DNA from 4 places in the Bradyrhizobium sp. FW305-F6 genome. Region 4 is predicted to be linked to each of the others. Evidence: predicted binding sites of a transcription regulator. Region 4 holds the regulator's gene; each other region holds the start of a gene.
What was found. The regulator PhoB, encoded in region 4, activates phosphate uptake and scavenging genes when phosphate is short. The targets are predictions, from matches to a motif close to TGTCATNNANCTGTCAT.
Positions count from the first base shown of each region.

Region 1: AC3WLX_RS01825 (DUF2278 family protein) is a predicted target of PhoB. The motif match lies at 5,726-5,742, and genes of this name have one in related genera.
Region 2: AC3WLX_RS27565 (ExeM/NucH family extracellular endonuclease) is a predicted target of PhoB. The motif match lies at 2,962-2,978, and genes of this name have one in related genera.
Region 3: ugpB (sn-glycerol-3-phosphate ABC transporter substrate-binding protein UgpB) is a predicted target of PhoB. The motif match lies at 2,795-2,811, and genes of this name have one in related genera.

Region 1 covers NZ_JBYSYD010000001.1:369,143-376,453, forward strand. The annotation lists gene AC3WLX_RS01795 (FecCD family ABC transporter permease) at 1-48, opposite strand, end outside; gene AC3WLX_RS01800 (ABC transporter substrate-binding protein) at 69-1,136, opposite strand; gene AC3WLX_RS01805 (hypothetical protein) at 1,200-1,388, shown strand; gene AC3WLX_RS01810 (TonB-dependent receptor) at 1,479-3,851, shown strand; gene queC (7-cyano-7-deazaguanine synthase QueC) at 3,959-4,672, opposite strand; gene mazG (nucleoside triphosphate pyrophosphohydrolase) at 4,799-5,617, shown strand; gene AC3WLX_RS01825 (DUF2278 family protein) at 5,806-6,834, shown strand; gene hflX (GTPase HflX) at 6,981-7,311, opposite strand, start outside.
Region 2 covers NZ_JBYSYD010000004.1:651,790-659,100, forward strand. The annotation lists gene AC3WLX_RS27555 (HlyD family type I secretion periplasmic adaptor subunit) at 1-809, opposite strand, end outside; gene AC3WLX_RS27560 (type I secretion system permease/ATPase) at 820-2,598, opposite strand; gene AC3WLX_RS27565 (ExeM/NucH family extracellular endonuclease) at 3,102-7,311, shown strand, end outside.
Region 3 covers NZ_JBYSYD010000008.1:182,164-189,474, forward strand. The annotation lists gene ugpE (sn-glycerol-3-phosphate ABC transporter permease UgpE) at 1-495, opposite strand, end outside; gene ugpA (sn-glycerol-3-phosphate ABC transporter permease UgpA) at 495-1,376, opposite strand; gene ugpB (sn-glycerol-3-phosphate ABC transporter substrate-binding protein UgpB) at 1,424-2,740, opposite strand; gene AC3WLX_RS33660 (CaiB/BaiF CoA transferase family protein) at 3,134-4,336, opposite strand; gene AC3WLX_RS33665 (organic hydroperoxide resistance protein) at 4,515-4,940, opposite strand; gene AC3WLX_RS33670 (MarR family winged helix-turn-helix transcriptional regulator) at 5,093-5,551, shown strand; gene AC3WLX_RS33675 (GIY-YIG nuclease family protein) at 5,558-5,800, opposite strand; tRNA gene AC3WLX_RS33680 (tRNA-Ala) at 5,939-6,014, opposite strand; gene AC3WLX_RS33685 (TIGR02300 family protein) at 6,109-6,519, opposite strand; gene aroA (3-phosphoshikimate 1-carboxyvinyltransferase) at 6,678-7,311, shown strand, end outside.
Region 4 covers NZ_JBYSYD010000002.1:1,704,795-1,712,105, forward strand. The annotation lists gene apaG (Co2+/Mg2+ efflux protein ApaG) at 1-91, shown strand, start outside; gene AC3WLX_RS19445 (hypothetical protein) at 153-533, opposite strand; gene AC3WLX_RS19450 (Hsp33 family molecular chaperone) at 665-1,672, opposite strand; gene argF (ornithine carbamoyltransferase) at 1,952-2,887, opposite strand; gene AC3WLX_RS19460 (aspartate aminotransferase family protein) at 2,887-4,095, opposite strand; gene AC3WLX_RS19465 (GcrA family cell cycle regulator) at 4,555-5,067, shown strand; gene phoB (phosphate regulon transcriptional regulator PhoB) at 5,300-6,007, opposite strand; gene phoU (phosphate signaling complex protein PhoU) at 6,031-6,747, opposite strand; gene pstB (phosphate ABC transporter ATP-binding protein PstB) at 6,759-7,311, opposite strand, start outside.

The DNA of each region.
Region 1 (7,311 bases), on a different contig from region 4:
GAGCAAGGCATAGGATCGTTCGCCCGGCGATTGGGCTCTCGCGGCCACTCGTGAGATCGCGCTTCCCATCAACGAGCCCGATAGGCGTCATAGCCGGTCGAGCTGGCGTTCTCGCGAAGAAACAGCATGCCGTCTATCTCTTCGTCCGTCGGCTTGTAGTCGTAGAGGAAGCCGAACCAATCCCTCACCGAGCTGCGAATGTTCACCTGCGCGCGTTCGGGATGCAGCAGGCCCGCCAGCCAGAGCCACCCGAGCGCCGACTCATGACTTGGCGGATCCCAACGATAGCCGCCGAGCGGAACGCGGTAGACGCGACGAGCGCGAACCGCATCGACGCCCTGCCAGCGCGGATCGCGATAGAGATCGGACGGCATCGCCGAATCGAAGTTTCCGAGCAGGACGACTTGCGGATTCCAAGCCAGGATCTGCTCGATGGTCACAGTGCTGATCGAACTCGTGCTGCCGACCGCGTTCTGTCCGCCGGCCAGTTGAATGGCGAGATCCTGCGCCGTTCCCTGGCCGCTGACGCGCAGCACGTTGGTGGTACGATTGAAGTAGAGGACGCGCGGCCTCTGCGCCGGCGGCAGATCGGCAAACCGCGAGGCAAGGGACTGACGGATCTCTTGCTGCTTTCCCAGAAGTTCGTCGGCACGGTCTTCCCTGCCCGCGATCTTTCCCATCAACCTCACGTATTCGACGTAGTTCTCGAACGAGCCGACGCGCATTCCGACGACGGGGATTCCGGTCCGATCCAATGGTCCGATGACGTCACTGTTGTTGGCCCATTGGAATATCGCATCCGGTCGCAACGCGAGGATCGTCTCCACATTCGGTGCAAAATTCGATGCATCTCCCCCGGTCGTCACGCCCGTCTGAATCTGCCTGAAGCCCGGAAACAGCTTTCCGGCAATGCCCTCCTGCATGGCGCGCGCGGCGTATTCGTTCATGCCGACGATCTTCTTCTCGCTGCCATCGATTGCCATGAAGGTCGACGGCGCCGGGATCGGGATGATGACCAGGCGCTCCGGCGGACGGCTGAACGTAAGCTTGCGGTTACGCTGGTCGGTTAGATCGATCGCATGAGCCGAGCCGAATTCGCCGAGCGCAACCACGAGGATCGCTCCCAAGCCCAGCAATGGTCTTCCACGACGCGGCGATGGCAGCATGAATCCAAGAACCTCGGGCGACAATGACGATCAGTGGCGCCGCAGACATGGCTACATAGTGCGATGGAAGGAAAACGCAAAAGCAAATCGTTCGGCGCGTGCCGCAAGTGCGGCTCGCAGAACTGGAATCGTTCAAAAGAGCGCGGATCGATGACGACGATGCTGATCGTGTTGCGCGCATCGAACGCCCGATCGATGAGCACAACCATCGGCACGATTTGAATAGCTCCAGATTCACCTGCGAAGCATGGTCCCGTCGATCACGACAAGATAAGGAGCCCGAGGCTGGCTGAATGCTGAGGGATATCGTCGATGCTGTCGAGGACCACGCTTGAATGCAAATGGAGTTGGTTTTTTTCATCGACCTGCAAACTGAGCTTCGGGCTCGCCTGTGTGGTGACGGCGGCATCGAGCGTGATCGCGGAAGCCCAGACTGCAAGTGGTTCATCACAGCAATCCGTGCTGCCGGCGGTGACGGTGGAGGCAGGAAGACCGGCGAAGCCGCGCCGCGCGGCACGACAGAGTGCGGCCCGCGCGACGCGACAGGCTCCCTCCCCCGTTGTCCAGCCGGCGCCAGGCCGGCAGGCCAATGCGACGGCCCCGGAAGGCACGAACAGCGATTCCGTGAAGCCGATGGGCGGCAGGCTGCCGCAAGCGGGAATTCCCCATCCTCCGACGCAGAGCATCTCCGTCGTCGATCGTGCTCAGATCGAGGCGACGTCGCCGACCGGCCTCCTCGATGTTCTCGCCTCTGTCCCGGGCATCTCGATCGCCCGCTCCGGCGGCATCGGCGGCCAGATCTATCTGCGCGGCTTCTCGTCGAACAGCTTCCGCTCGCCGATGTTCATCGATGGCGATCGCTTCCGCGGCCGCAATACGCTGCAGCTCAACTATCTCGCGCCTGACGAGGTCGAGCGCGTCGAGGTGATCCGCGGTCCGGGCTCCGTGGTCTACGGCAGCGAGGCGCTGACCGGACTGGTCAACATCGTGACCCGATCGTACAGCGGCGATACGTCGGGCCCGTTCCGCTTCACGGGCGGCGGCTGGTCAGCCGGCTACGGCAGTGCTGCCAACTCGTTCAGCACCTATGACTGGGTCAAGGGCGCCGGACAAGGCTTCGATTTCATCGGTGGCTTTGCCGGGCGCTGGGGTGGCGATTACCAGACTTCGCTCGGAACGGTGCCTAACAGCGACTACCAGAGCGTCGGCGGCAACATCAAGCTCGGCTACACGCCCGATATCGGACAGCGCATCGAGGTTTCGCTGCGCTCCTACAGCGAGGTCGATGGGCGCGCCGGCGGTGTCGGCGGAGCACCGGGCGCGCCATATCTGCAGGTGCGGCAGGATCCCAACCAGGTGCATTCGGCGCGCGTCGCCTATACCGGCGAACTCGACGGCCTGGTGAAGCACGTCGAGAGCTCTTTCTACGTCAACTATTTCGACACGAAGCTCTCGACCATCAACAACACGATCAACGCCGCGGGCATCGCCACGAGGACCGTCAAGTCCACCAGCCACGTCATCGGTCCCCTGGTAATCGGCGGCCGCTCACTGGCCGAAATTCCCTGGCTCAGTCCCTGGGGTGCAACGAAGACCACGGTCGGCCTCGACGGCTTCCGGGAAGCGCGGCCGGGCAGCGAACAAACATCCGAGACCATCATCCGCAATGGGACGACGGGGATCGTGACGAGCGACGTGGTCTCGCCCTACACCAAGCAAGGCCCTGACACGACGCAATCCAACATCGGCACGTTCGTCCTGCACGAATGGAAGCCGGTCCAGCCGCTGACGCTGTCCGCAGGGGGCCGCTTCGACTGGTTCAACACGACCACTGACACCTCGCCGCTCGCATCCACCATTCCTGCGAATGTCAGGGCCTTGTATGCGAGCAAGACCAACGTGGATCAGACGGCTCCGACCGGAAGCCTTGGGTTCGTCTATGCCGTCCTGCCGAACGTCGACCTGCTCGGCAACGTGGCGACCTCGTTTCGTCAGCCGACGAATTCCGAGCTGTTTGCCGTGACGGCCACTCAGCTTCCCAATCCGGACCTGAAGCCGGAAACCGGCGTGACCTACGAAGGAGGCGCACGTTTTCATACGGCCAATGCAGAGCTCAAGGTCACGGCGTTCGACACGCACTACGAGAACTTCCTTCAAACGGTCGCAACGACGCTCAACGGTGTCGGCGGCTACACCCAGTCTCGGAACGTCGGCAAGGCCGAGGTGACCGGCGTCGAACTGGAGGCGCGCTGGCAGATGACGCCGTCCTTCAACCTGTTCACGAATTTCACGCAGCTGCGCGGTACCAACACGCTGACCGGCACGCCGCTGCCTTTTCTCGCCCCTTATCGCGGGCGGGTGGGTATCCAATATGCTGACCCGGACGGCGCCTATTCGATCCTCGGCGTGATCGATTGGGCCGCGAGCAAGACCCGGATCGACCCGGCGCAGGAATACACGACCTCGGGCTACGCCATTCCCAAGCTTTATGCGACGCTTCAACTCGGCAAGCTGGTCTCGCCGCAACTCGGCGACACCAAGCTGATCCTCGGCGTGGAGAACATTTTCAACACGGCCTATGTCGACGCGTCGACGTTCGTCAATCGCTCCTATCCGCGGAGCTTCACAAATCCGCTGGTGGAGACCGGCCGCAACATCTCGGTGAAAGTGCAGCACACCTTCTAGAGCATGATCCGGAAAAGTGCGTAGCGGATTTCCGAGAAGATCATGCTCAAACAGTAACCTAAAGCGCGATGACGATTCATCCTGATCGCATCGCGCTTTAGCTGGCATTATCTGCCCGCCGCGAACTCCTGCCAGCCCTTCGCCCGCAGGCTGCACGCCGGGCACTCGCCGCAGCCATGGCCCCACTCGTGCTGCGCGCCGCGCTCGCCGAGATAGCAGGTGTGGGAGTGCTCGCGGATGAGATCGACGAGGCCGTCGCCGCCGAGGTCATGCGCGAGCTGCCAGGTCGCGGCCTTGTCGATCCACATCAATGGGGTATGCAGCTCGAACTTTCTGGCCATGCCGAGCGAGAGAGCGGCCTGCATGGCGCGGATGGTCTCGTCGCGGCAATCGGGATAGCCGGAATAGTCGGTCTCGCACATGCCGCCGACGATATGGCTGATGCCGCGCCGATAGGCCAGCGCCGCAGCGAAGGTCAGGAACACTAGGTTGCGGCCCGGCACGAAGGTGTTGGGCAGACCGTCCGCGCCCATCGTGATCGCGACGTCGCGCGTCAGGGCCGTTTCGGACACGGCCGCAAGCGTAGGGATCGACAGCGTATGGCTCTCGCCGAGCCTTGCGGCCCAATCCGCGCGCAGCCCCTTGAGGCCCTCGAACAAGCGATCGCGGCAGTCAAGCTCGACGGCGTGGCGCTGGCCGTAGTCGAACCCCAGCGTCTCCACACGGGCGAAGCGGCTCAGCGCCCAGGCGAGGCAGGTGGTGGAATCCTGGCCGCCGGAGAACAGCACCAGGGCGGTTTCGGAGGAAAATGCGTCACTCATGCCCCGCGCTTTAGCATTGCGTGAGGTGCCCGCCAATCGGTGGAAATCGGCCTGTTCCGTCTGCTTGCACTGGGATCGGCGACCCGCCTTTGGCATAAGGCTCCGGCCCCAGGAGATCGCCCCGCAATGACCCCTTCCCGCGACATTTCCCGCCTGATCGAGATCATGGCGGCGCTGCGCACGCCCGTGACCGGCTGTCCCTGGGACCTCGAGCAGGACTTTGCGACGATTGCGCCCTACACGATCGAGGAAGCCTATGAGGTGGTCGACGCCATCGCCCGCGGCGATCTCGACGATCTCCGGGAGGAGCTCGGCGATCTCCTGCTCCAGGTCGTCTACCACGCCCAGATGGCATCGGAGCAGAACGCATTCGATTTTGGCGACGTGGTCGAGGCCATCACCCGCAAGATGATCCGGCGTCATCCGCATGTCTTCGCCGACAAGGACGGCAACCTTGCCTCGCATCACGTCAAGGAAGTCTGGGACCGCATCAAGGCCGAGGAAAAGGCCGAGCGCGCCGCGCGCCGTCCGCCGGAGGACATGCCGGCGCACAAATCCCTGCTGTCGGGTGTGAAGGCCGGCCAACCCGCGCTCACCCGGGCCATGGAGCTGCAGCGCAAGGCCTCCACCGTCGGCTTCGACTGGAACGACCCGCGCGCAGTGTTGCGCAAGATCCGCGAGGAAGCCGACGAGATCGAGGCCGCGCTCGACCGCAACGACAAGCAGGAGATTGCGGAAGAAACCGGCGACCTGATGTTCGCCCTCGTCAACCTCGCCCGCCATGTCGGCGCCGATCCGGAATCCGCATTGCGCGCGACCAACGCGAAATTCGAGCGGCGATTTGCCTATATCGAGCGCGCGCTGGAGGCGCAGGGCCGGACACTGGACCAGGCCTCGCTTGCGGAGATGGACGCGCTGTGGAATGAGGCGAAGACCGCCACTTAGCCAGGTGCGGCAGCGTACAGATCCGACCAGCATCCATCACTCATCGGTAAGCAGTGCATCCCGATTTGCTGGCCCGGGCAGCTCGCAAAGAGAGATTCGTCAAGCCGCCGCCATGAAATTGTCGCCGCAGACAGTCTAAAGTTGTATAATAATTCTGACGCAGCCACCCCAACGGCAGGTGAAGTGCGATGCCATTGAAACATTATTCAGTTCTCAAGGGACGCCCAATTGCGATGCGTTTCGGCACCGGCAGGTCGCCGCACTATCAGGTTCATATTGTCGCCGGCGACGAAGATTTCCGCATTGCCGTCAACGTGCAGTCGGCGGACGGAAGCGAGGTAGAATTCCTGGTGCGGTCTCGTTTCGTCCATCCGATCACCGAACGGCTCGCCGCGCTCCCGGAGGGGCTGCACCCGCAGTCCGCTCAGCCCGGCAGCATCGCGCTGGACTTCATCCGCGGTAATCTGATGCAGCCTCAGGAGATGGTGCCGCTGCCGGTGTCGGTGCCTGGGCCAGACAACGACCTCAACGAGAAGCTCGACCAGTTCGTGCAGCGCGCACTCTCGGATGAAAGTGCGATGGTCTATGCGTTCGGCGAGCCATGGGGCCCCGAGACCAGGGCCGACAATTATTTCGGCTTCCGGCCGGGACGCGGCATCCACGATATCCATATGAATCAGGGAAATCCCATCGGAAGGTTCTCGGGCGACAACGGGCCGTGGCAGGATGGCGGCCTCGTGTTCGAATTTCCCGAGCAAAATCTATGGACGGCGGTCTTCCTCAAATTCCAGACGCAGGCCTGGCATACCGACGACGAGACCGGTCATCCGATTGACCTCGGCGGCGGCACGCCGACAGCGCCGCTGGATCCGACCGCTCCTCCGACAGGAGACATGCCGGACGGACTCGTGCGCATCGTTGGGGCGCTCGTCAACGCCGTGAAGACGCCGGAGCGCGAGATCGTCACACTGCTCAACACGGCCGATCGCGACATCGATCTCACCGGCTGGAGGCTGGCCGACAAGCAGAAGAAGAAAATGGCGCTGTCGGGCAAGATCGCGGCCGGAGGCACGCTCGCAATCGTCGTGGAGAGACCGATGGAATTGTCGAACCAGGGCGGAATCATCTCGTTGCTGGATGATCGTGGGATCAAGGTCCACGGCGTCGCCTACACCAGGGCGCAGGCCAAACATCCGGGCCTGACCATTCCGTTCTGATGTGCTGATCGCCGCGACCGACGAGCTTGAGGACCGCCCTCATTCTCGCTCCCGTGCGTGGAGCGCGCGGGGGTGTGCCGATCGATGCCGAGTTTGACCTCTCGCCGGTCACGCGGCCGATCCCGGGCCCCAAGGGCGCGCCGCGACTATATGGCGTGATGCGGCACCGCGTCGAACCTCGACACCACGATATCCCGCTTGGTCTCGTCGACCCGCACGGTCATGTCGAAGCGGCCGTCGTGCAGCTCCTTTGACAGCACCTCGGCATTGCGGTGCAGCCAGCTGATGCCGGCGCCGTCGGCGGCGTCGATGGAGAGGTCGAGCGTGGTGCGCTTGGCGGCGAGGCGCTCCTCGATCGCGGCGAGCAATGCGTCGACGCCCTCGCCTGTAACGGCCGAGACCAACATGGCCGGATGGTCTTCAGGCCGGCGCGCGGCGATGTTCAGAAGCTCTTCGCGCTTGTCGGGGTCGTAACGG
Region 2 (7,311 bases), on a different contig from region 4:
ACGTCGCGCAGTTCGGTCGCGACTTCACGGCGCTGGTCCTGAACCAGCTGGATGATCTGCAGTTCGGTTTCGGTGATCCGGCCCTTGGCGCGTGCGATCTCGGCGATCAGCTGGCCTTCCTCGCCGGTCAGGCGGGAGGCCTCGCGCTCGAGTGCAGTGAGACGCGCATAGGGCACCAAGCGCTTTTCGTACAACTCGCGGACACCCTCCAGCTCGGTTTCGATCCAGCGGATCTGTTCGCGCTTCGAGGCGATTTGTGCCTCCAGGCCGCGGATTTCGTCGGCGATCTGGGCCTTGCGTTCGCGCAGCTGCGATTGCTGGCCATTGATCGCCTCGCGCCGCCGGGCGAACAGCGCGGTCTCGCCCTCGATCATCTCCGCGATCGCGGCGACGGTGCGGCGGGCGGCGATCTCGTCCGGCAGCACCACCGCATCGCGGCCGTTCTGCTCGGACTGCAGCCGGGCACGACGCATTCCCAGCTGGTTGAGCTGGTTTTCGATCAGCGCAAGGTTGGCGCGCGACAGTGTTTCATCGAGGCGGACCAGCATGTCTCCGGCTCGGACCTGGTCGCCGTCGTTGACGTAGATGTCGGCGACCACGCCGCCGGTAGGGTGCTGAACCCGGCGGACGTTGCTGTCGACCACCACCTGTGCCGGCGCGATCACGGCGCTGGCGAGCGGCGCGGTCATCGCCCAAACGCCGGCGGTGGACACGACGATGGCCAGCGTGCCAATTCCGAATGCGGTGGCGCGCCGGATATCGCGAAACGGATCGTTGCGGCGAGCCTCGGGCGTGCGGGCTGCGGTCATATGAAAGTCCTCAACTGGCGGCGGCGGCAGGAACCGAACGCGCATCGGGCACCGCCTGCAGCGCCGCGCCGCCCGGCGCCGGATGAGCGGCCAGCGATTTGCGCAGCACTTCGTCCTTCGGTCCGAACGCCTGCACCTGGCCGGTCGCCAGCGTCAGCACGAGATCGACCGCGGCGAGCGCCGCCGGCCGATGCGCAATGATGACGGCAATACCGCCGCGAGCCCGGACACGCCGGATGGCGTCGGTCAGCGCGGCGTCGCCTTCTGCGTCCAGGCTGGCGTTCGGCTCGTCGAGCACCACCATGAACGGATCCTTGTAGAGCGCGCGGGCCAACGCGATCCGCTGCCGCTGGCCGCCAGACAGGGTGGCGCCGGCTTCGCCGATCCGCATCTCGAACCCCTTCGGCAGCTTCAGGATCATCTCGTAGGCGCCGGCGGCTTTCGCCGCGGCGATCACCGCTGCCTGGTCAATCTCAGAGTCGAAACGCGCAATGTTCTCTGCTACCGTCCCGTCGAACAATTCGACGTCCTGCGGCAGATAGCCGATCATGCCGCCGCGAATTTCTGCTGGCCACTGATCGAGGGTGGCGCCATCGAGCCGGATCTCGCCGCGTGCGATCGGCCAGATCCCGACCAGCGCCCGCGCCAGCGTCGATTTGCCGGCGGCTGACGGGCCAATGATGCCGACCGCCTGGCCTGCTTCGAGTACGAACGAAGCGTTGTGCACAATCGCGGTGGTGCAGCCGGGGGCGGCGATCGTGACCTGCTCGACCGTGAGCCGATGTACGGCGCGTTCGGGCGCGACGTCGGGGTGCGGGGCGTCGCCCTCGCGCAGGGCGGCGCGGAGCCGTTGGCCCGCCTGTCGCGCGCCGATGAACGGTCGCCAGATGGAAATCGCCAGTTCCACCGGCGCGAGCGCGCGGCTGCCCATGATCGACGCGGCGATCATCACACCGCCGCTCGCCAATCCCTCGATCACGAGATAGGCGCCGAGGCCGAGCAGCGCCGATTGCAGCATGAAGCGCAGCGTCTTCGACAACGCGCCGAGCGACCCGGCGATATCCGCGTTGCGCTGCTGGGCGGCGACGAGATCGTCGTTGGCCGCGCCGATCCGGTGGATCAAACGCTGCTCCATCCCCAAGGCGGCCACGATTTCGGCGTTGCGCCGACCCGCTTCAAGCTGGACGCCGCGGATTGCGCCGGCACGCGACGCGTCCCGGGTCGGGGCCCGCGTCAGCACCTCGGTGAGCAGCGCGATCCCGAACAGCAGCACCGCGCCCACGACCAGCGTCCAGCCGAGATATGGATGCAGGAGAAAGCAGCCGGCGAGATACAGCGGCATCCACGGCAAGTCGAACAAGGTCGTCGGGCCGAGCCCGGACAGGAACGACCGGACCGAGTCCAGATCATGGGACAATTGCAGGCCGCGATTTGCGCCGCCGCCTCGTAGCGGCCCGCGCAGGATGTTGCAGACGACCGGTTGCCACAGCGCGGCGTGCAGCGCCGATCCAATCCGGGTCAGAATGCGCTGACGCAGCAGGTCGAACAACCCTTGCATCGCATACGCTGCCGCCACCGCGATCGACAGCGCAATCAATGTCGGAATGCTGTGCGATGGAATGACCCGGTCGTACACCTGCAGCATGTAGATCGAGCCGGTGAGCATCAGCAGATTGAGCACCGCAGAGAACAATCCCACCGTCAGAAAGGCCGTTCTGCAGGATGCGATCGCGGCCGACGCGAGATCGCCGGACGCGGGAGTCGACGCGGAGGGCGTTGTTGCGGTCATAATACTCAATTCAAAACGACGTCGGACCGTTACGTTTGGATGCGATCGGCGTTCGTTAGCGAGGTTCAACGTCAGGCGCATGACAATGCGGCGCGCGCACGAAAACTCGGCCCGGGGGCAACGAGGCCGCGACACCTGCGACGAAACGCCGCCTTGGCCGGAGGTTCGCCCGCGCAGGCCGACAATCGAAGCTTGGCGCAGTCGCGGGCTCTCGGCCCGCCGATCCCGCTACATACAGAAGACTCGTTGGCGATCGCTGCCGGCCGAGAGATTGAGCGCGTCGCTTGGTCCGATACGAGTCGTTGCTTCGCTCAGCCTTCACACGACATGTCGGGTCATGACTTCACCGGCCCGTTAAGAAGTAGTCACCGATCTGTTGTCATCGGCATTCTATCAAAGCGCATTAACGATCCGTTAACCATCGGCCGTCTGGACCGTGCCCTCACGCATGCCGTGAGGCGGCGATCCGCGACGTCGTCTCTCAAGCGCTGGAGTGGCTATCCATGTCGACGACCCCTCATGTCCTGGCGAACGGCGATTTCCTGCAGGATTGGTCCAATACCGGTCTCATCACGACCAATGATGATTGGTCGGGAGTCGCGTCGATCGTCGGCTATCTCGGCAACGATGTCGTTTCGGCAACCGGGGTGGACGCGCGTACGGCTACCGGATCGTCGTCAGGAGATGTCGACGTCGTCGCCAACCAGACCAATACCGCCATCACCAACGGCGGTGTGGCCGAATTCCAGATTGCCAACCCGACGGTGGCGCTGAACGGCTCGAACAGTGCGGATGCCCCCAACCTCGTGATCCATCTCGACGCCACCGGCCGCAGGGATGTCCGACTGAGCTTCGAGGCACGCGACCTCGACGCCAGCACGGACGACGCCGCGCAGCAGATCAACGTGCAATATCGCCTCGGTTCGAGCGGGGCGTGGACCAACGTTCCAAGCGGCTACGCCGCCGACGTCACCACCGGCGGTGCCGCGACCCAGGTGACCCAGTTCGATCTGCTGCTGCCTGACGCCGTCAACGGCCGCAGCGACCTCCAGGTTCGCATTCTTACCACCAACGCCGCCGGCAATGACGAGTGGGTCGGCATCGACGACATCCGCGTCACCAGTTCGTCCGAATCGGCGATGGAAATGCAGCACGTCGCCTTTGCACCGGATTTGCTTACGGTGTCGCATGACGAAGGTAACAGCGGTCCGACCGTCTTCCAGTTCACCGTCGAGCGTAGCGGCGGAACCACGGGCGACGTGGCGTTCTCGGGAGCGATCGCTTCGGCACAGACCGATGCGGCCGACTATGTCGGCGGCGAGCCGGTCAGCTTCAGTGGCACCATCGCTGCGGGAGAGACCTCCGCAGTCGTGACCGTCACCGTCGCCGGCGACACCGTCAATGAGCCGAACGAGAGCTTTACGCTGACGCTGCAGGACGTTTCCAATTCGGCGGCCGTGACCACCACGATCGGCAGCGCCGCGACGGCGACCGGCACCATCGTCAACGACGACCTCGGCATCACCAAGATCAGCGCAATTCAGGGCAGCGGAGCCAGCAGCGCGATGGTGGGCCAGATTGTGACCGTCGAAGCCATCGTGGTCGGCGACTTCCAGAACGGCGATGCCGACGCCAACCGCAATCTCAACGGCTTCTATCTCCAGGAGGAGGCCACCGATTCAGACGGCAACGTGCTGACGTCCGAGGCGATCTTCGTCTACGGCGGCGCCACCGACGTCCAGATCGGCGACCGGGTCCGCGTCACCGGCTCGATCAGCGAATATTTCGGCCTGACCGAGCTTACTGCCAGCAGCATTTCGGTCGTTCAGGCCGGCGCGGTGGCCGACATTGACACGATGGCGACACAGATCGACCTGCCGTCGATGGGCACGACGCTGAGCCAGGACGGCGACTACCAGCCCGATCTTGAAGCCTACGAAGGCATGCTGGTCACAATTCCCGAGACCCTGACCGTCACCGAGCAGTTCAATCTCGACCGTTTCAACGAGATCAAGCTTGTGGCGGGCGAACGGCCCGAACAGTTCACCCAGGAGAACGCGCCCGACGCCGCCGCCTACCAGGCGTATCTGGCCGAGCTCGGTGGTCGCACCATCACCTATGACGATGGCCTGAACGTCCAGAACGCCGCGATCAACACCCTCGACGGCTTCGATCCGAACGACAACCCCTCCGCCACGCCGAACTACGGCACTGCCGACGCGGTCCGGATGGGTGATACTGTCACCGGCCTGACCGGTGTGCTCGACTATCAATGGGCCGGCAACTCCGCCTCGGGGGCGACTTGGCGGATTCGTTCGGTCGAGGATGGCGCCAACACCTTCGGGGCCGGCGATAACCCGCGCACCGATGCGCCGGAAGACGTCGGAGGTCGCCTGAAGGTGGCGAGCTTCAACGTGCTGAACTATTTCACCACGCTGGACAATGGCGGCACCACCGCGATCGGCCAAGCGCCGCGCGGCGCCGACAACGCCGCTGAGTTCGCACGTCAGACCGAGAAGCTGGTCGCGACCATTCTCGACATGGACGTCGACGTGCTGGCGCTGACCGAGCTGGAGAACGACTTCTCGGCCGCATCGTCCGGCAACGCGATCAAGTACCTGGTCGAGCAACTCAATGCCGTGGCTGGGGCCGGTACCTATGCCTGGGTCGATCCCGGCCAGCAATTCGTCGGCGGCGACGCCATCGCGGTCGGCTTCATCTACGACACCACCGCGGTGAAGATCGCCGACGGTACGACCATCGAGACCCTCAACGACGCCGACCTGCCCGGCCTCGGCCTCGGCGGCTTGCTCGGGCAGAGCACGGTCGGCGCGGTGTTCGACGGCGAGAACACCAGCCGCAATGCGCTGGCGGTGACCTTCGAGGAACTTGCGACCGGCGAAACCTTCACGGCGATCGCCAACCATCTCAAGTCCAAGAGCGGTACCGGCTCCGGCGCCGATTCCGATCAGGGCGACGGCCAGGGCAATTGGCAGAACCAGCGCGAGCTGGCTGCCACCGCACTCACCGCTTGGGCGGCGAGCGATCCGACCGGCTCGGGCGATCCGGACGTCATGCTGCTCGGCGACTTCAACGGCTACGCCAAGGAGCAGTCGACGGCGATCATCGAGGGCGCGGGCTATGAGGATTTGCAGGCCCGTGAGGACGATGCTTATTCCTATGTGTTCGACGGCCAGACCGGCACGCTCGACTATGCCTTCGCCAATGCCAGCCTCGGCGCGCAGGTATCCGGTGTGACCACTTGGCACATCAACGCCGACGAGGCCGATGCGCTCGACTACAATACCGACTATGGCCGCGACACCTCGATCTTCGACGGCGACGCCTCGATCCGGGTGTCCGACCATGATCCGGTGATCGTCGGCCTCGATCTCGGCGAGCAGGAACCAACCCCGGCTTACACGCTGCAAATCCTGCATGCATCGGACTTCGAGGCAGGCTTGAACGCAGTCGATCGCGCCGGCAACTTCGCGGCGATCGTGGACTATCTCGAGGAGACCTACGACAACTCGATCACGCTGTCGTCGGGCGACAATTTCATTCCCAGCCCGTTCTTCAGCGCCGGGAGCGACAGCTCGCTGAAGGAGGTCTATGAAACGGCGCTCGAGACCTATTACGGCCTCGCCGCCGGGACGCTGAATATCTCGCCCGGCTTCGGTACCGCCGACATGGCGATGCTGAACATCATCGGCGTGCAGGCCTCGGCGATCGGCAATCACGAATTCGACGCCGGCACCAGGGCATTCGCCGACATCATCAGGCAGACCGGCGGCTATCCCGGCGCGCAGTTCCCCTATCTCTCGGCCAATCTGGACTTCTCGGCCGATGCCAATCTCGCCTCGCTCTACACCGGCACGATCCTGGATGCGGACGCCTACACCGGCTTCCCGCCGGCCGCGGGTATCGGCAAGAAGATCGCGCCGGCCACTGTGATCGAGGAGAATGGCGAAAAGATCGGCGTGATCGGCGCCACAACCCAGATCGTGCAGAGCATCTCCTCGACCGGCGGCGTCGAAGTGATCGGCGACAATGTCGATGACATGGCGGCGCTGGCGGCAATCCTGCAACCGACCATCGACGGCCTGCTGGCCCAGGGCATCAACAAGATCATCCTGGTCAGCCATTTGCAGCAGCTCGCGCTCGAAAAGGCGCTGGCGCCCCTGCTGCACGGCGTCGACGTCATCATCGCCGGCGGCTCGCACACCCTGCTGGCGGACGAGACCGACGTGCTTCGTGCCGGCGACACCGCTGCCGACACCTATCCGATCGTCACCGCGAACGCCGACGGCAAGACCACGCTGATCGTCAACACCTCCGGCGAGTACTCCTATGTCGGACGACTGGTGGTCGATTTCGATGCCGAAGGCAACGTGATCTACAGCGCCAATACGGCGGTCAACGGCGCATACGCCAGCACGGAGGAGGTGGTGGCCTCGCTTTACGATGGCAACACGACGGTCGATGTCGACGATGACGGCGACGTAGATGCCGACGATGCCAACGCGTTTGCCGACGGCGGCCGCGGCGATCTGGTCAACGACATCGCCCAGGCGGTGGGCGGCATCATCGACGCGCAGGACGGCAACACTTTCGGCAAGACGGACGTCTATCTCGAAGGCCGTCGCGGCGAGGTGCGCACCGAGGAAACCAACCTCGGCGACCTCACCGCCGATGCGAACCTGTGGTACGCCC
Region 3 (7,311 bases), on a different contig from region 4:
CTGGCGGAACAGCAGCGTCGCGGTGGCCGAGGCGATCAGCGGCAGCGAGAGGCCGGCATAGCTGTCGAGCATGTGCAGGTCGGCGACGATCTTGTAAGTCGGATAGATGCGGACCTCGACCGGCAGCATCAGCGTGATGAAGATCAGCCAGAACAGTGCCATCCGGAACGGAAAGCGGAAATACACGATCGCATAGGCCGAGATGATCGAGATCGCGATCTTGCCGACTGCGATCAGGAGCGCCATCACCAGCGAGTTCAGCATCATGTTGCCGACCGGCTCGCGGGTCGAACCGCTCGTGCCGACGAAGATGGTCTGGTAGTAGGTCTCGAAGAAATGGCCGCCGGGCAGCAGCGACATCTGCCCGTTGGCGATCACCGCATTGTCCTGCGTCGACGCCACGAAGGCGAGGTAGACCGGGAAGGCGACGATCGCGATCCCGATCCAGAGGATGATGTGGGCGACGTAGCGCCGAAAGCCTTCTTCCTCGACCATCAGTAGGTCACCTTGCGTTCGACGAAGCGGAACTGGATGCCCGTCAGCACGATCACCATGACCATCAGGATCACCGATTGCGCCGCGGAGCTGCCGAGGTTCCCGCCGAGCAGGCCGTCGGTATAGACCTTGTAGACCAGCGTCTCCGTCGACTTGCCCGGACCGCCGCGGGTCATGGTGTCGATGATGCCGAACGTGTCGAAGAAGGCGTAGACGATGTTGACGACCAGCAGGAAGAAGATGGTCGGCGACAGCAGCGGGAAGATCACGGTCCAGAACCGCCGCATCGGACGCGCGCCGTCGATCGCAGCCGCCTCGATCACGCTCCTGGGGATGCTCTGCAGGCCGGCGAGGAAGAACAGGAAGTTGTAGGAGATCTGCTTCCAGGCGGCGGCGAGGATGATCAGGGTCGCGGCCTGGTTGCCGTCGAGCAGCGGATTCCAGTCGACGCCGAGGGCGCGCAGATAGCGCGAGAGCACGCCGAGCGAGGGATGCAACATGAAGATCCAGAGCACGCCGACGACCGGCGGCGCCACCGCATAGGGCCAGATCAGCAGCGTGCGGTAGAGCATCGAGCCGCGCAGCGGCTTGTCCGCCATCACGGCGAGCAGCAGCGCGAACGACAGCGACGACACCGCGATCGCAAACGAGAAGAAGAAGGTGCGCAGGATCGCCTCGAAATAGGCGGGGTCCTTGAACAGGTCGATATAGTTCTCGAACCAGACGAACGTGGTCGACAGGCCGAAGGCGTCCTGCAGCAGGAACGACTGGATCATCGCCTGCAAGGCCGGCCAGTAGAAGAATATCAGGACGATCGCGAGTTGCGGCGCAACCAGCGCATAGGGCAACAGCTTCGACTGAAAAATGGCTTGCTTCTGCATGATGCCCCAACGCGGCAGGCCGGGCGACCGGCCTGCCGCTTGTCGCTTTACTTCACGGCGGTCTTTTCGAACTGCCGCAGCATGGTGTTGCCGCGCTCGACGGCCGCGTCCAGCGCCTGCTTGGCGGTCTTCTTGCCGGCCAGCGCCTGCTCGATCTCTTCCGCCCAGACGTCGCGGAGCTGCACCATGTTGCCGAGGCGCAGGCCGCGCGAATTCTCGGTCGGCTCCTTGTTGGTCAGCTCGAGCAGCGGGGTCTCGAGATAGGGCTGGTCCTTGTAGAAGCCTTCTGCCTTGGCCTTGTCATAGGCCGCCTTGGTGATCGGCAGATAGCCCGACGATTTGTGGATGAAGACCTGCCGATCGGTATCGGAGAGGAAGGTCAGGAACTTCGCCACGCCCTTGTACTCGTCGGCCGACTTGCCGCCCATGATCCAGAGCGAGGCGCCGCCGATGATCGAGTTTTGCGGCGCGCCCTTGACGTCCGGATAATAAGGCATCGGCACCGCGGTGAAGGCGAACTTGGCCTGCGCCTTGACGTTGCCGAAGAACGCGGACGAGGTCAGGTAGAGCGGGCATTCGCCCGAGGTGAAGCGGCCTTCGCCGGTGTTGGTGCGGCCGGCATAGTCGTAGGTCTTGTCCTTCTGGAGCTCGACCAGGTTTTCGAGATGCTTGACCTGGAGCGGGCCGTTGAAGGACAGCACGGTGTCGAAACCGTCGAGACCGTTGGCCTTGGTCGACAGCGGCACGTTGTGCCAGGCCGACAGCTGCTCCAGATTGACCCAGGTGACCCAGGAGTTGGAGAAGCCGCAGGTGGCGTGGCCGGCCGCCTTCAGCTTCTTGGCGGCGTCGAACACTTCCGGCCAGGTCTTCGGGATCTCGACATTGGCTTTCTTCAGCGCGTCGAGATTGACCCACATCACCGTCGACGACGAATTGAAGGGGAAGGACAGCATCTCGCCCTTCGAGGTCGAGTAGTAGCCGGTGATCGCGGGCAGATAGGCCTTCGGATCGAACTTCTCGCCGGTCTCGGCCATCAGCTTGTAGACCGGCTTCACGGCGCCGGTCGCGGCCATCATGGTGGCGGTGCCGACCTCGAACACCTGCATGATGTGCGGGGCGTTGCCGGCGCGGAACGCGGCGATGCCGGCGTTCATCGTGTCGGCGTAGTTGCCCTTGTAGGTCGGGACCACCTTGTAGTCGCTCTGGGAGCCGTTGAAGTCGTTGGCGAGCTTGACGATGACGTCGTTGTTGGCGCCCGTCATCGCGTGCCACCACTGGATTTCGGTCACGGCCAGCGCCGGCGAGGCGCCGAGACCAACCGTGAGTGCGACAGCTGCCGCCGCGCCAAAATGTCGAAGAGCCATCAAGAAAACCTCCCTTGGCCGTCACTAAAGAAGCGCTTGCGCTAGCAGCGCCATATGACGTTCACATGACTGTGTAAGCGGGAGAAACGAAAGCGGCAAGCGCTGCCAATGGGAAGTCGTCAAATAGGGCGAAGACGGAACGGTCAGCCGCATGCGTTCGCGCTGCACATGCGTGCGCGGGCGCGCCGCAGTGCGGCATCGGTTGATGTGGAGTAATTAGCCGCGGGCTCAGAAACCTCTCCCGCTTGCGGGAAGGTCGCGCCGTAGGCGCGGGTGAGGGCTCTCTCCTCTGGGGGATTGTCCCAATGCGGAGACACCCTCTCCCCAACCCTCCCCCGCAAGCGGGGGAGGGAGCGCACCTGCGCTAGCTGCTCAATCACGTCCGATTGCGTTTCAGCGTTTCCGCTCGGGGCCGCAGACCGTGCCCTTCTCGACCATCGCGTCGATCTCGGCCTTGGAGTAGCCGAACTCGCCCAGCACCTCGGCCGCGTGCTGGCTGAATTTCGGCGGCACGCGGCGCAGGCTCGGCTTTGAGCGCTCGAGCCGGATCGGCGACGCCACGCCCTTGTACCAGTCCTTCTCGATAATATCGCCGCGGGCGAGCGTGTGCGGGTTCGTCAACGCCTGGTCGATCTTCTGCACGGGACCCGCGGGCAGACCGGCGGCGAGCAGGCGGTTGCACAGCGGCTCGGCTTCGTGCTGGCTGAACACCGCGGCAAGCTCGGCGCGCAGCGCTTCGCGATTGGCGATGCGGTCCTTGTTGCGGGCGAAGCGCGGATCGGAGCCGAGCTCGGGCTTGCCGATCTCCTTCGCCAGCTTGCGGAAGGTGCCGTCATTGCCGACGCCGATGAAGATGTTGTCGGTTTTCGTCGGGAAGATCGCGTAGGGCACGAGGTTCGGGTGCTCGTTGCCGGTGAGACCAGGCGGCTTGCCATGCATGAAATAGTTCGCGGTGTGCGGATGCATGATCGCAAGGCCGGTCTCGTAAAGCGTTGTCTCCAGGAACTGGCCTTTGCCCGAGCGCTGCCGCTCCGACAGTGCCATCAGGATGCCGATCGCCGCATAGAGCCCGGTGGTGATGTCGACCAGGGGCACGCCGATCCGCATTGGCCCGCTCTCGGGCGAGCCGGTCGCCGCGATCATGCCGGTCATGGCCTGGATGATGGCGTCATAGCCGGGATTGCCGCCGCGCGGGCCGTCGGCGCCGAAGCCGCAGATCCGGCAATGCACGAGGCGCGGATATTTCTTGCTGAGGACGTCGTTGCCGATGCCCCATTTTTCCAGCGTGCCCGGCTTGAAATTCTCGATCAGGACGTCGGCGGTCTCCAGCATCTTCAGCAGCACGACGCGCCCGCCCTCGGAGGCGAGGTCGAGGCCGATCGAGCGCTTGTTGCGGTTGATGCCGACGAAATAGGCCGCGTCCTCCTCGTGGAACGGAGGGCCCCATTCGCGCACCTCGTCGCCCGCGGGCGGCTCGACCTTGATCACGTCGGCGCCGTGGTCGGCGAGGATCTGGGTGCAGTAGGGTCCGCCGAGCACGCGCGTGAGATCGATGACGCGCAGTCCGCTCATTGCGCCCGTTGCTGCTTCAGTCATGCCGTCGCTTCCCCTGTGTCGATCATCATCGGATCACAGGCCTAGCGAGGTTTGTTTGCGCCAGCAATGGCGCCGCGCGTGGGGCCGTATGCGCCGCCGCGCGGCCCCTCCCGCCGCATGGCAAATCGCGGAAGCGGCCGGCCCGAGGGGGTATCCCGGGCCGGCCCCGCCGTCCCGGTCAGACGACCGTCAGGCGTACGTCCACATTGCCGCGGGTGGCGTTGGAATAGGGGCACACCTGGTGCGCCTTCTCGACCAGCGCCTCGGCTTCCGCGCGGGCAAGGCCCGGCAGCGAGACGGCAAGATCGATGTCGAGACCGAAGCCGCCTTCCGAGCGCGGACCGATGCCGACCGTCGAGGTGACGGAGGCATCAGCGGGCACCTTCGGGCCGCCCTGCGAGGCCACGAACTTCATGGCGCCGATGAAGCAGGCGGCATAGCCCGCCGCGAACAGCTGCTCGGGATTGTTGCCGGCGCCGCCACCGCCGCCGAGCTCCTTCGGCGTGGTCAGCTTGACGTCGAGCGCGCCGTCGAGGGTTGCTGCATGGCCGTCGCGGCCGCCGGTGGCTTTTGCGCTGGTCTTGTAAAGGACGTTCACGGACATTGTGGTCTCCCTGTGTCTCGGGGTGGGTGCAATCTTTATCGCAGGCAATTAGATTGTGTGCAATCTAAATCGTGCTGCCTCACATTTAATTGTTCGCAATTGAATGTCGGGCCGCTCGGTCCCACAATGGGGCGAACCCTGAAAGATGACCCATGGCCCGGAAATCAACGGCGGTGGACCCGCTTCGCCTCGACAACCAGATCTGCTTCGCGGTTTATTCGGCCGCGCATGCCTTCAACCGCGTCTACAAGCCGCTGCTCGACCGGCTCGGCCTGACCTATCCGCAATATCTGGTCATGCTGGTGCTGTGGGAGCGCGACGACGTGCCGGTGAAGGAGATCGGCGAGAAGCTGTTTCTGGATTCGGGCACGCTGACCCCGCTGCTCAAGCGGCTCGAGGCCGCCCATCTCGTCAAGCGCACCCGCTCGCGCGAGGACGAGCGTCAGGTGCTGATCGCGTTGACGGCGCAGGGCCATGCGCTGAAGGACAAGGCACGCAGCGTGCCGCCATCGATCCTGGCGGCATCGGATTGCTCGGTCGCGCAGCTGGTGGCGATGAAGGACGAGATCGTGGCGCTGAGGGACCGGCTGAATGCGGTGATCGGGGAGTAGGGGAGGTTAGCAGAGCCGCTTCTTCGAGAAGGCGCGGCCCGAGTGCGACTTCAGGTAGGCCTCGAATGCGAGTGCCTTATGTTTGTCGGGGAAGGCGCAATACCAGACCAACTTCCACGGCTTGAATTTGGCGGTGTGACTGGACTTGCCGGCATTGTGTTCCGGAATGCGCCGCTTCAAATCCTCTGTGGCGCCGACGTAGTCCTGATCAGGAAAGTCGATACTGCGAAGAATGTAGACGTACCACATTGACGGCTCGCGTCTGGGCAGTCGCTGTGCGAGATCCTCTCACCAGTCCGTCTTCGCCCTGCGGGCTACGCCGGACACCACGCTTCGTCCTTCAGGCTCCGACGTGGCTGCGCCACGCGCAGCCCGAAGGGCGAAGCGTGGTGGAGCCAGGCGGGATCGAACCGCCGACCTCTTGCATGCCATGCAAGCGCTCTCCCAGCTGAGCTATGGCCCCGTAGTCCTTAACCGGGTGAGTCTGGTCGATCACCCCGGACCGGCGAGCCTGATGACTCGCGCGGTGCACCCTTTTTCACAGATCAGGGCTGATCTCAAGTCTCTTCATCGCCTCCGACATCACCAATGATGTCGGTCACGTCCTCATCCCCCTCTTCCTCATCGGGAATGAAGGTCGAATCGTCGTCGTCATCGTCATCGAGGGTCTCGTCGACCTCGATATCGTCTTCCGATTCGGGCACCACGGCCTTGACCTTACCGGTGTTCTCTTCGGCATCGGCCTCCTCGAGCGAGACCAATTCTTCGGCCTCCGCGGGCTCCGGCGCGGCATCTGCTGTCGCTGCGTGCCGGGCTTCGGCGCCGCGGGGGACGCGAGCGGGCGCCACCGGGGCGATCGGCACCACTTCGCCGGTATAGGGCGAGATCACCGGATTCTTGTTGAGGTCATAGAACTTCTTGCCCGTGGTCGGGCAAATGCGTTTGGTTCCGAGTTCGGACTTGGCCACGGCAGGAATCCTGGGAATGTCTGAAAAGCGGTGCTTCACTTGGCTAGTTGGCGGCCCGCTGTCAATAGCGCATTACGGGAGAACGACATGCCCGTGACGGGACACCGACCATGTGGTACGTGCGCCCCGGCCCGCAGGGCCTATCCAAGGACACAATCTTGACCCATTCCGACCAACCGAGACCGCTGCAGTCTCGCGCCAGCGGTCCCCTGACCGGGAAAGTACGGGTGCCCGGGGACAAGTCGATCTCTCACCGCGCTCTGATCCTGGGCGCGCTCGCGGTCGGCGAGACCCGGATTTCGGGCCTCTTGGAAGGCGAGGACGTCCTCAACACCGCCAAATCCATGCAGGCCCTGGGCGCCAAAGTCGAGCGCACAGGTGATTTTGCCTGGAGGGTGAACGGCGTCGGGGTTGGCGGGTTCGCCCAGCCCAAGGCGCCGCTGGATTTCGGCAACTCCGGTACCGGCTGCCGGCTGGTCATGGGCGCCGTCGCCGGCTGTCCCATTTCGGCAGTGTTCGACGGCGATGCCTCCCTACGCAGCCGTCCCATGCGCCGGATCCTCGATCCCTTGGAAAAGATGGGCGCCAAAGTCAGCGCCGGGGGCGAGGGCGGCCGCCTGCCGCTGACCCTTCAGGGCGCCCGCGACCCGCTGCCGATCACCTACAAGACCCCGGTCGCCTCGGCCCAGATCAAGTCGGCCGTGCTGCTGGCGGGCCTCGCCGCACCCGGCACCACCACAGTGATCGAGACCGAGGCCAGCCGCGATCACACCGAGCTGATGCTCAAGCATT
Region 4 (7,311 bases):
CCAGATGGTCAGCGAGACCGGCGAGCGCTTCGAGATCGACGTGCCGGCGTTTTCGCTGGACAGCCCCGACAGCAAGCGCGTGCTGAACTGACCCGCCGCTCTGGCGGCAAGCGCAGCACGCCCACATTTTCGGTCGTCCACCGAGCCGTTCTTCACATCACGCGGATCGGGAACACCATCCGAACGCCTCGCCCGGCAGGAAAGAGGGCCTCGAGCACCACGGTATCCGATCCGAGATAGCCACGCTGCGAGGTGTAGACGGCCTCGACGCCGGGCACGCGGCGGCGGTTGCAGACGCTGCGGATATTGCTCTCGGCGAAACGCGGAAACACACCGATGTTGCGGATCTTGACGCTGCCGTGCTCGGGCGCCTGTGCGACCCGCAGCACGACCGTACCAGCGGAGGTGCAATCCGGATTGGTGGCGGAGGCCTGATAGAGCATCAGCGGCCGGCCGGAAGCGACCACCTTGCCGGCGGGCGCCGCACCGACCGACAGCAACAACGCAGCAAGCACGCCCAAGACAATTCGCATCGTATCCCCCAGCCCCAATTGGACAGGATGATACACGCCGAAATTGCCCTGCGTCGAGAGAGCACGCAGGTTTGTGGGGACGGCTCTTTAGAATTCTTCTGACGGTGGCGGCGTCAGCGAAGGACGAGTGCTTAGGCGTCCTCCACGCCCGCCTCGTGCGGCGTGAACTGGTAGACCGACGAGCAGAACTCGCAGGTGACGACGACCTTGTCGTCCTTGACCATTGCGGCGCGATCGTCGGGCGAGAAGCTCTTCAACATCGAGGCGACCGCATCGCGCGAGCAGGAGCACCGCGCCTCGAGCGCCTGCGGATTGAACACGCGCACGCCGCGCTCGTGGAACAGTCGGAACAGCAACCGCTCGCCCGAGAGTTCGGGATCGATCAGCTCGACGTCCTCGACGGTCTCGATCAGCGAGCGCGCCTCGACCCAGGCGTCGTCCTCGGCAACGCTGTGCACCTCGGTGCCTTCAGGCGCATCACCGGGATGCAGGTCGGCCTGCCGCGCGCGCTCCGGCGCTTTCGGCAGAAACTGCATCAGCATGCCGCCGGCGCGCCAGCGATGCTTGCCGCCGTCGTTCGAGCGCCATTCCTCGCCGACCGCGAGGCGCACGCGCGTCGGGATCTGCTCGGAGCGCAGGAAATATTCGTGGGCGGCGTCTTCGAGGCTGCCCCCGTCGAGCGCGACCAGCCCCTGGTATCGGCTCATATCCGGACCCTGGTCGATGGTCATGGCGAGATGACCGCGTCCGAGCAGCGTGCCGGAATCCCTCGCCGTGCCCAGCCGCGAGGCATCGAAGCGGGCATAGGCGCGCAGATGGTCCGGCGCATTGTAGTCGACCACCAGGAACGACACCGGACCGTCGGTCTGGGCCTGGAGGATGAAGCGGCCTTCGAATTTCAGCGCCGAGCCGAGCAGCGTCGTCAGCACGATGGCCTCGCCGAGCAGCTTGCCGACCGGCGCGGGATAATCGTGCTTGGTGAGAATGTCGTCCAGCGCCGGGCCGAGCCGGACCAGTCGCCCGCGCACGTCGAGCGCGTCGACCTCGTAAGGCAGCACGGCATCGTCGATCGGAACCGCGGATGGCGCGCGAACCGGGCCTTCAGGCCCGGCTTTCATGTCAGGGGATTGGGAAACCATGGCGCATTATCTGGGGTCGGAGGGCGGAAATGGAAGGGGCGTGGGGAACCTCAAACTCAGTGTCGTCCCGGGGGCGCGCAAAGCGCGAGCCCGGGACCCATAACCACAGGGTGACGTTATTGCGCGAGATGACAACTCCGAGTCATCGCCAAACTCAATCCTGTGGCTCTCGCGACGAGCGCAAGCGCTCGCGCGGAGGTCCCGGATCGGCGCTTCGCTTCGCTGCGCTTGTCCGGGACGACAATTGCTTGTGAGGCCGCAGCCGGGCTTCCAGCGCACCTACTTCACTGCGTCGAAACACCAGGCCAGAATGCCCTTCTGTGCATGCAGGCGGTTTTCGGCCTCGTCGAACACGACCGATTGCGGGCCGTCGATCACCTCATCGGTGACCTCCTCGCCGCGATGCGCAGGCAGGCAATGCATGAACAGCGCATCTGGCTTGGCCAGCGACATCAGCTTGCCGTTGACCTGGTAGGGCTTGAGCACGTTGTGGCGATGCTCGCCCTCCTTGTCACCCATCGACACCCAGGTGTCGGTGACGACGCAATCGGCGCCGCGCACGGCGGCTTCCGGATCGGTGCCGAGCACGATCGGCGCGCCGGTCGCCTTGATCCAGTCGCGCATCGCCTTTTTCGGCGCGAGCTCCGGCGGCGTCGCGACATTGAGCTGGAACTTGAAGCGCTCGGCAGCATGGGCCCAGGACGCCAGCACGTTGTTGTCGTCGCCCGTCCAGGCCACCGTCCTGCCCTCGATCGGGCCGCGATGCTCCTCATAGGTCATGAGGTCCGCCATCACCTGGCAGGGATGCGAGCGTCGCGTCAGCCCGTTGATAACGGGCACGGTGGCGTTGGCCGCGAGCTCCAGCAACGCGTCGTGATTGAGGATGCGGATCATGATGGCGTCGACATAGCGCGACAGCACGCGCGCGGTGTCGGCGATGGTCTCGCCGCGGCCGAGCTGCATCTCGGCACCGGTGAGCATGATGGCTTCGCCGCCGAGCTGGCGCATGCCGACGTCGAACGAGACGCGGGTCCGCGTTGAGGGGCGCTCGAAGATCATCGCCAGCGTCTTGCCTTCGAGCGGCTTGACCGGCTGCTGCGCCTTCTGCTTCGCCTTCATCGCGGAGGACGCCGCGAGCATGCGCTTGAGCTCCGACAACGGCAGCTCGTTGATGTCCAGAAAGTGCTTCGGGGTCTTGTTGGGCGTCTGGCTCATCAGCTTGCCGCCCGCTTGGTCTGGCTGGACGAGATCGCAGTGCAGGCACGTTCGAGCCTGATGACGCTGTCCTCGATCTCGGCTTCAGTGACGATCAAAGGCGGCAGGAAGCGCACGACATTGTCGCCGGCACCGACGGTGAGCAGTTTTTCGGCGCGCAACGCCGCAACCAGATCGGCGGAGGGCACCACCGCCTTGATGCCGACCAAGAGCCCCTCGCCGCGCACCTCGCTGACGATGCCGGGGTGTCGGTCAACAACGGAGGCGAGCTTCTGCTTGAGCAGCAGCGACATCTTTTGCACATGGTCGAAGAAGCCGGGCTTGAGCATGACATCGAGCACGGCATTGGCGGCCGAGATCGCGAGCGGATTGCCGCCGAAGGTCGAGCCGTGCGAGCCGGGCCCCATGCCGGCGGCCGCCTCCGCGGTCGCCAGCACCGCGCCGATCGGGAAGCCGCCGCCGAGCGCCTTGGCCAGCGACATCACGTCGGGTGTGACGCCGGTACGCTTGTAAGCGAAGAGATCGCCGGTGCGGCCCATGCCGGTCTGCACCTCATCGAAGGCGAGCAGGAGGCCGCGCTCGTTGCAGAGCTCGCGCAGCGCCTTCAGGAAGCCGGCAGGCGCAGAACGAACGCCGCCCTCGCCCTGGATCGGCTCGATGAGAATGCCGGCGGTGTGCGGGCCGATCGCCTTCTTCACAGCCTCCAGATCGCCATGCGGCACCTGGTCGAAGCCGTCCATGGGCGGACCAAAGCCCTCGAGATATTTTGCAGATCCGGTCGCAGCGAGCGTCGCCAGCGTGCGACCGTGGAAGGCGCCCTCGAAGGTGATGAGGCGATAGCGCTCCGGATGCCCCTTGGAGAAGTGATGGTGGCGCACCAGCTTGATCACGCCTTCCAGCGCCTCCGCGCCGGAATTGCAGAAGAAGACGAAGTCCGCAAAGCTCTCGTTGCAAAGGCGCGCCGCGAGCTTTTCGCCGTCCGGGCTCTGGAACAGGTTCGACATGTGCCAGAGCTTCGTCGCCTGCTCCTGCACGGCCTTGACAAGCTCCGGATGAACATGACCAAGCGCATTCACCGCCACGCCCGAAGTGAAATCGAGATAGCGATCGCCGTTGGTGGCGATCAGCCAGCAGCCTTCGCCACGCTCGAAACCGAGGTCGGCCCTGGCGAAGACGGGGAGCAAATGCGGCGCTGCGCTGTTAGTCATGACGGCCACTTGAATGTTGCGGACGGTATGACGCGCGCATTGCGCAACGCACCACTGACCGGCCCCGGAAAACGAAACGTGCCGCCTTTTAAGGGCGGCACGTGGCACTATCTTATGCTTGGCAAGACGGGTGTCAATGCCACCCGGAAAGCCTCGCGAAACGCTGAATCCGTAGTCTTGCGGTGCCGATTTTGCGGGGTTTTCACTACGGAACATGTGGAAGCGAGTCTGCGGACTCTTGCGCGAGAGTCACGCCATATTGTAGCGTTTGGACTGTCAGATACGACATCTCGTGCAGCAGTTCTGATCCCAAGAGTCCTCATGTACCGGCGTAACGTTCGGGCGTCTTGAGCGCGCCCGGCGAGCCTTAAGGGATTCTGGCGGCACGGGTTTTTCACGGCTTAGGCATTCGCTGCGAAGGCCCCAGGATGGCAGGCGCGCAGCGAGGGAAAGGGTGCAATGACGGTTTTGACCTGGTCCGATGATCGCGTCGAGCAGCTGAAAAAGCTTTGGGAGGCCGGACTTTCGGCCAGCCAGATCGCGGCGGAGCTCGGCAATGTGACCCGCAACGCCGTGATCGGCAAGGTGCACCGGCTCGGCCTGTCCGGTCGCGCCAAGAGCCCGTCATCGGCAGCGCCGCGGCCGCGGAAGGCGCGGCCCGCGCAGCACATGATGCGGGTGACGCGGCCCGTCGCGCGCGGCAACACCGCGCTGGCGCAGGCCTTCGAGGTCGAGGTGGAGGCAGAGCCTGTCACCTACGACAACGTGGTGCCGATGAGCCAGCGGCTGTCGCTGCTGGAATTGAACGAGGCGACCTGCCACTGGCCGGTCGGCGATCCCTCGAGCCCGGATTTCTTCTTCTGCGGCGGCAAGGCGCTCTCCGGCCTGCCCTATTGCGCCCAGCATTCGCGCGTGGCCTATCAGCCCGCAGCGGACCGGCGCCGCGCAGCACCAAAGCCGGGCACGCGGTGAGTTCGTTAATCTACCTGATGGCAGTCGTGAAGCGATCACGGCTCCAGTAACTCGGTGTCATCCCCGCAAAGGCGGGGATCCATAGCCACAGGGCGCAGTCGTTGCGCGAGATGGTCATTCCGAGTCTTCGCCAAACCTCGTCCTGTGGTTATGGATCCCGGGCTCGCGCTGCGCGCGCCCCGGGATGACGGCGAGATTGAAGCCGCAGCTCGCTAATCCGAGATCAAGAAACTCAGGTCTGCTCCGCCTTCGCGAAGCGATCGTCCAGCGCGTAGCCGGCGCCGCGGACGGTGCGGATCGGGTCCTGCTCGCGGCCTAGGTTGAGCAGCTTGCGCAGGCGGCCGATATGGACGTCGACGGTGCGCTCGTCGATGTAGATGTCGCGTCCCCAGACGCTGTCGAGCAGCTGCTCGCGCGAGAACACGCGGCCGGGATGCTCCAGGAAGAACTCCAGGAGGCGATATTCGGTCGGGCCGAGGTCGATCGGCCGGCCCGAGCGTGCCACGCGGCGCTTGTCGCGGTCGAGCTCGATGTCGCCATAGGCCAGCACGGTGGCGAGCCGCTCGGGGCTGGCGCGCCTGAGCAGGCCCTTCACGCGGGCGAGCAGCTCCGGCACCGAGAACGGCTTGACGATGTAATCGTCGGCGCCGGTCGCAAGTCCCCGCACCCGCTCGCTCTCCTCGCCACGCGCGGTGAGCATGATGATCGGCAGCTGCTTGGTCTCCGGGCGGGTGCGCAGGCGCCGGCACAGCTCGATGCCCGACAGGCCCGGCAGCATCCAATCGAGCACGATCAGGTCGGGAATGTGCTCCTTGAGGCGGGTATCGGCATCGTCGCCGCGCATCACCGTCTCGACGTCATAGCCGTCGCCTTCGAGGTTGTAACGAAGAAGCTCTGTGAGAGCTTCCTCGTCCTCAACCACCATAATGCGTGCGCCCATGGTGTCGTCGCTCCTTAAGGTCTTCAGGTATTCGGTATCGTCGTGGCGAAGGTCGTCATGTCGCCCTTCGGCCGCTTGTCGGTGATCGCCTGGCCCTCGATCATGTAGAACACGGTCTCGGCGATGTTGGTGGCATGGTCGCCGATCCGTTCGATGTTCTTGGCGCAGAACATCAGGTGGATGCAGAACGAAATGTTGCGCGGATCCTCCATCATGTAGGTGAGGAGCTCGCGGAACAGCGAGGTGCAGATCGCGTCGACTTCCTCGTCGCCCTTCCACACCGCCATCGCCGCCGGCAAATCGTGCGCGGCATAGGCGTCCAGCACCGACTTGACCTGCTGTTGCACGAGGTCGGTCATGTGCTCCAGGCCGCGGAACAGCTTCAGCGGGTGGAAGTCCGTCTCCAGTGCTGCGACGCGCTTGCCCATGTTCTTGGCGAGGTCGCCGATGCGCTCGAGATCGGTCGCGACGCGCATGGCGCCGACGATCTCGCGCAGGTCCACCGCCATCGGCTGGCGGCGGGCGATCGTGAGCACCGCGCGCTCCTCGATGCGCTTCTGCAGCGTGTCGATATCGGTGTCGGTGGCGACGACGCGCTGGCCGAGCGGGACGTCGCGGCGGATCAGCGCGTCGACGGAATCGACGATCATGCGTTCGGCGATGCCGCCCATTTCGGCGACCAGGCGCGTGAGTTCCTGGAGGTCGCTGTCGAAGGCCTTTACGGTATGTTCAGAACCCATGTTCCGTCTCCTCAGCCGAACCGGCCGGTGATGTAATCCTGCGTGCGCCGGTCTGTCGGCGACGTGAAGATCTTGCTGGTGTCGTCGAACTCGATCAGCTCGCCGAGATACATGAAGGCGGTCTTGTCGGAGACGCGCGCCGCCTGCTGCATGTTGTGGGTGACGATCGCGATCGTGTAGTTCTCGGACAGTTCCTGGATCAGCTCCTCGACCTTGGCGGTCGAGATCGGATCGAGCGCCGAGCAGGGCTCGTCGAACAGGATCACCTCGGGCCGCACCGCGACGGTGCGGGCAATGCAGAGGCGCTGCTGCTGACCGCCGGAGAGCGAGAGGCCGGAGGCGTTGAGCTTGTCCTTGACCTCGTTCCACAGCGCGCCGCCACGCAGCGCCTTCTCGACCCGGCCGTCCATCTCGGATTTCGAGATCTTCTCGTAGAGACGGATGCCGAAGGCGATGTTCTCGTAGATCGTCATCGGGAACGGCGTCGGCTTCTGGAACACCATGCCCACGCGCGCGCGCAGCAGGTTGAGGTCGAGCTTGGGGTCGAGGATGTTGGTCTGGTCG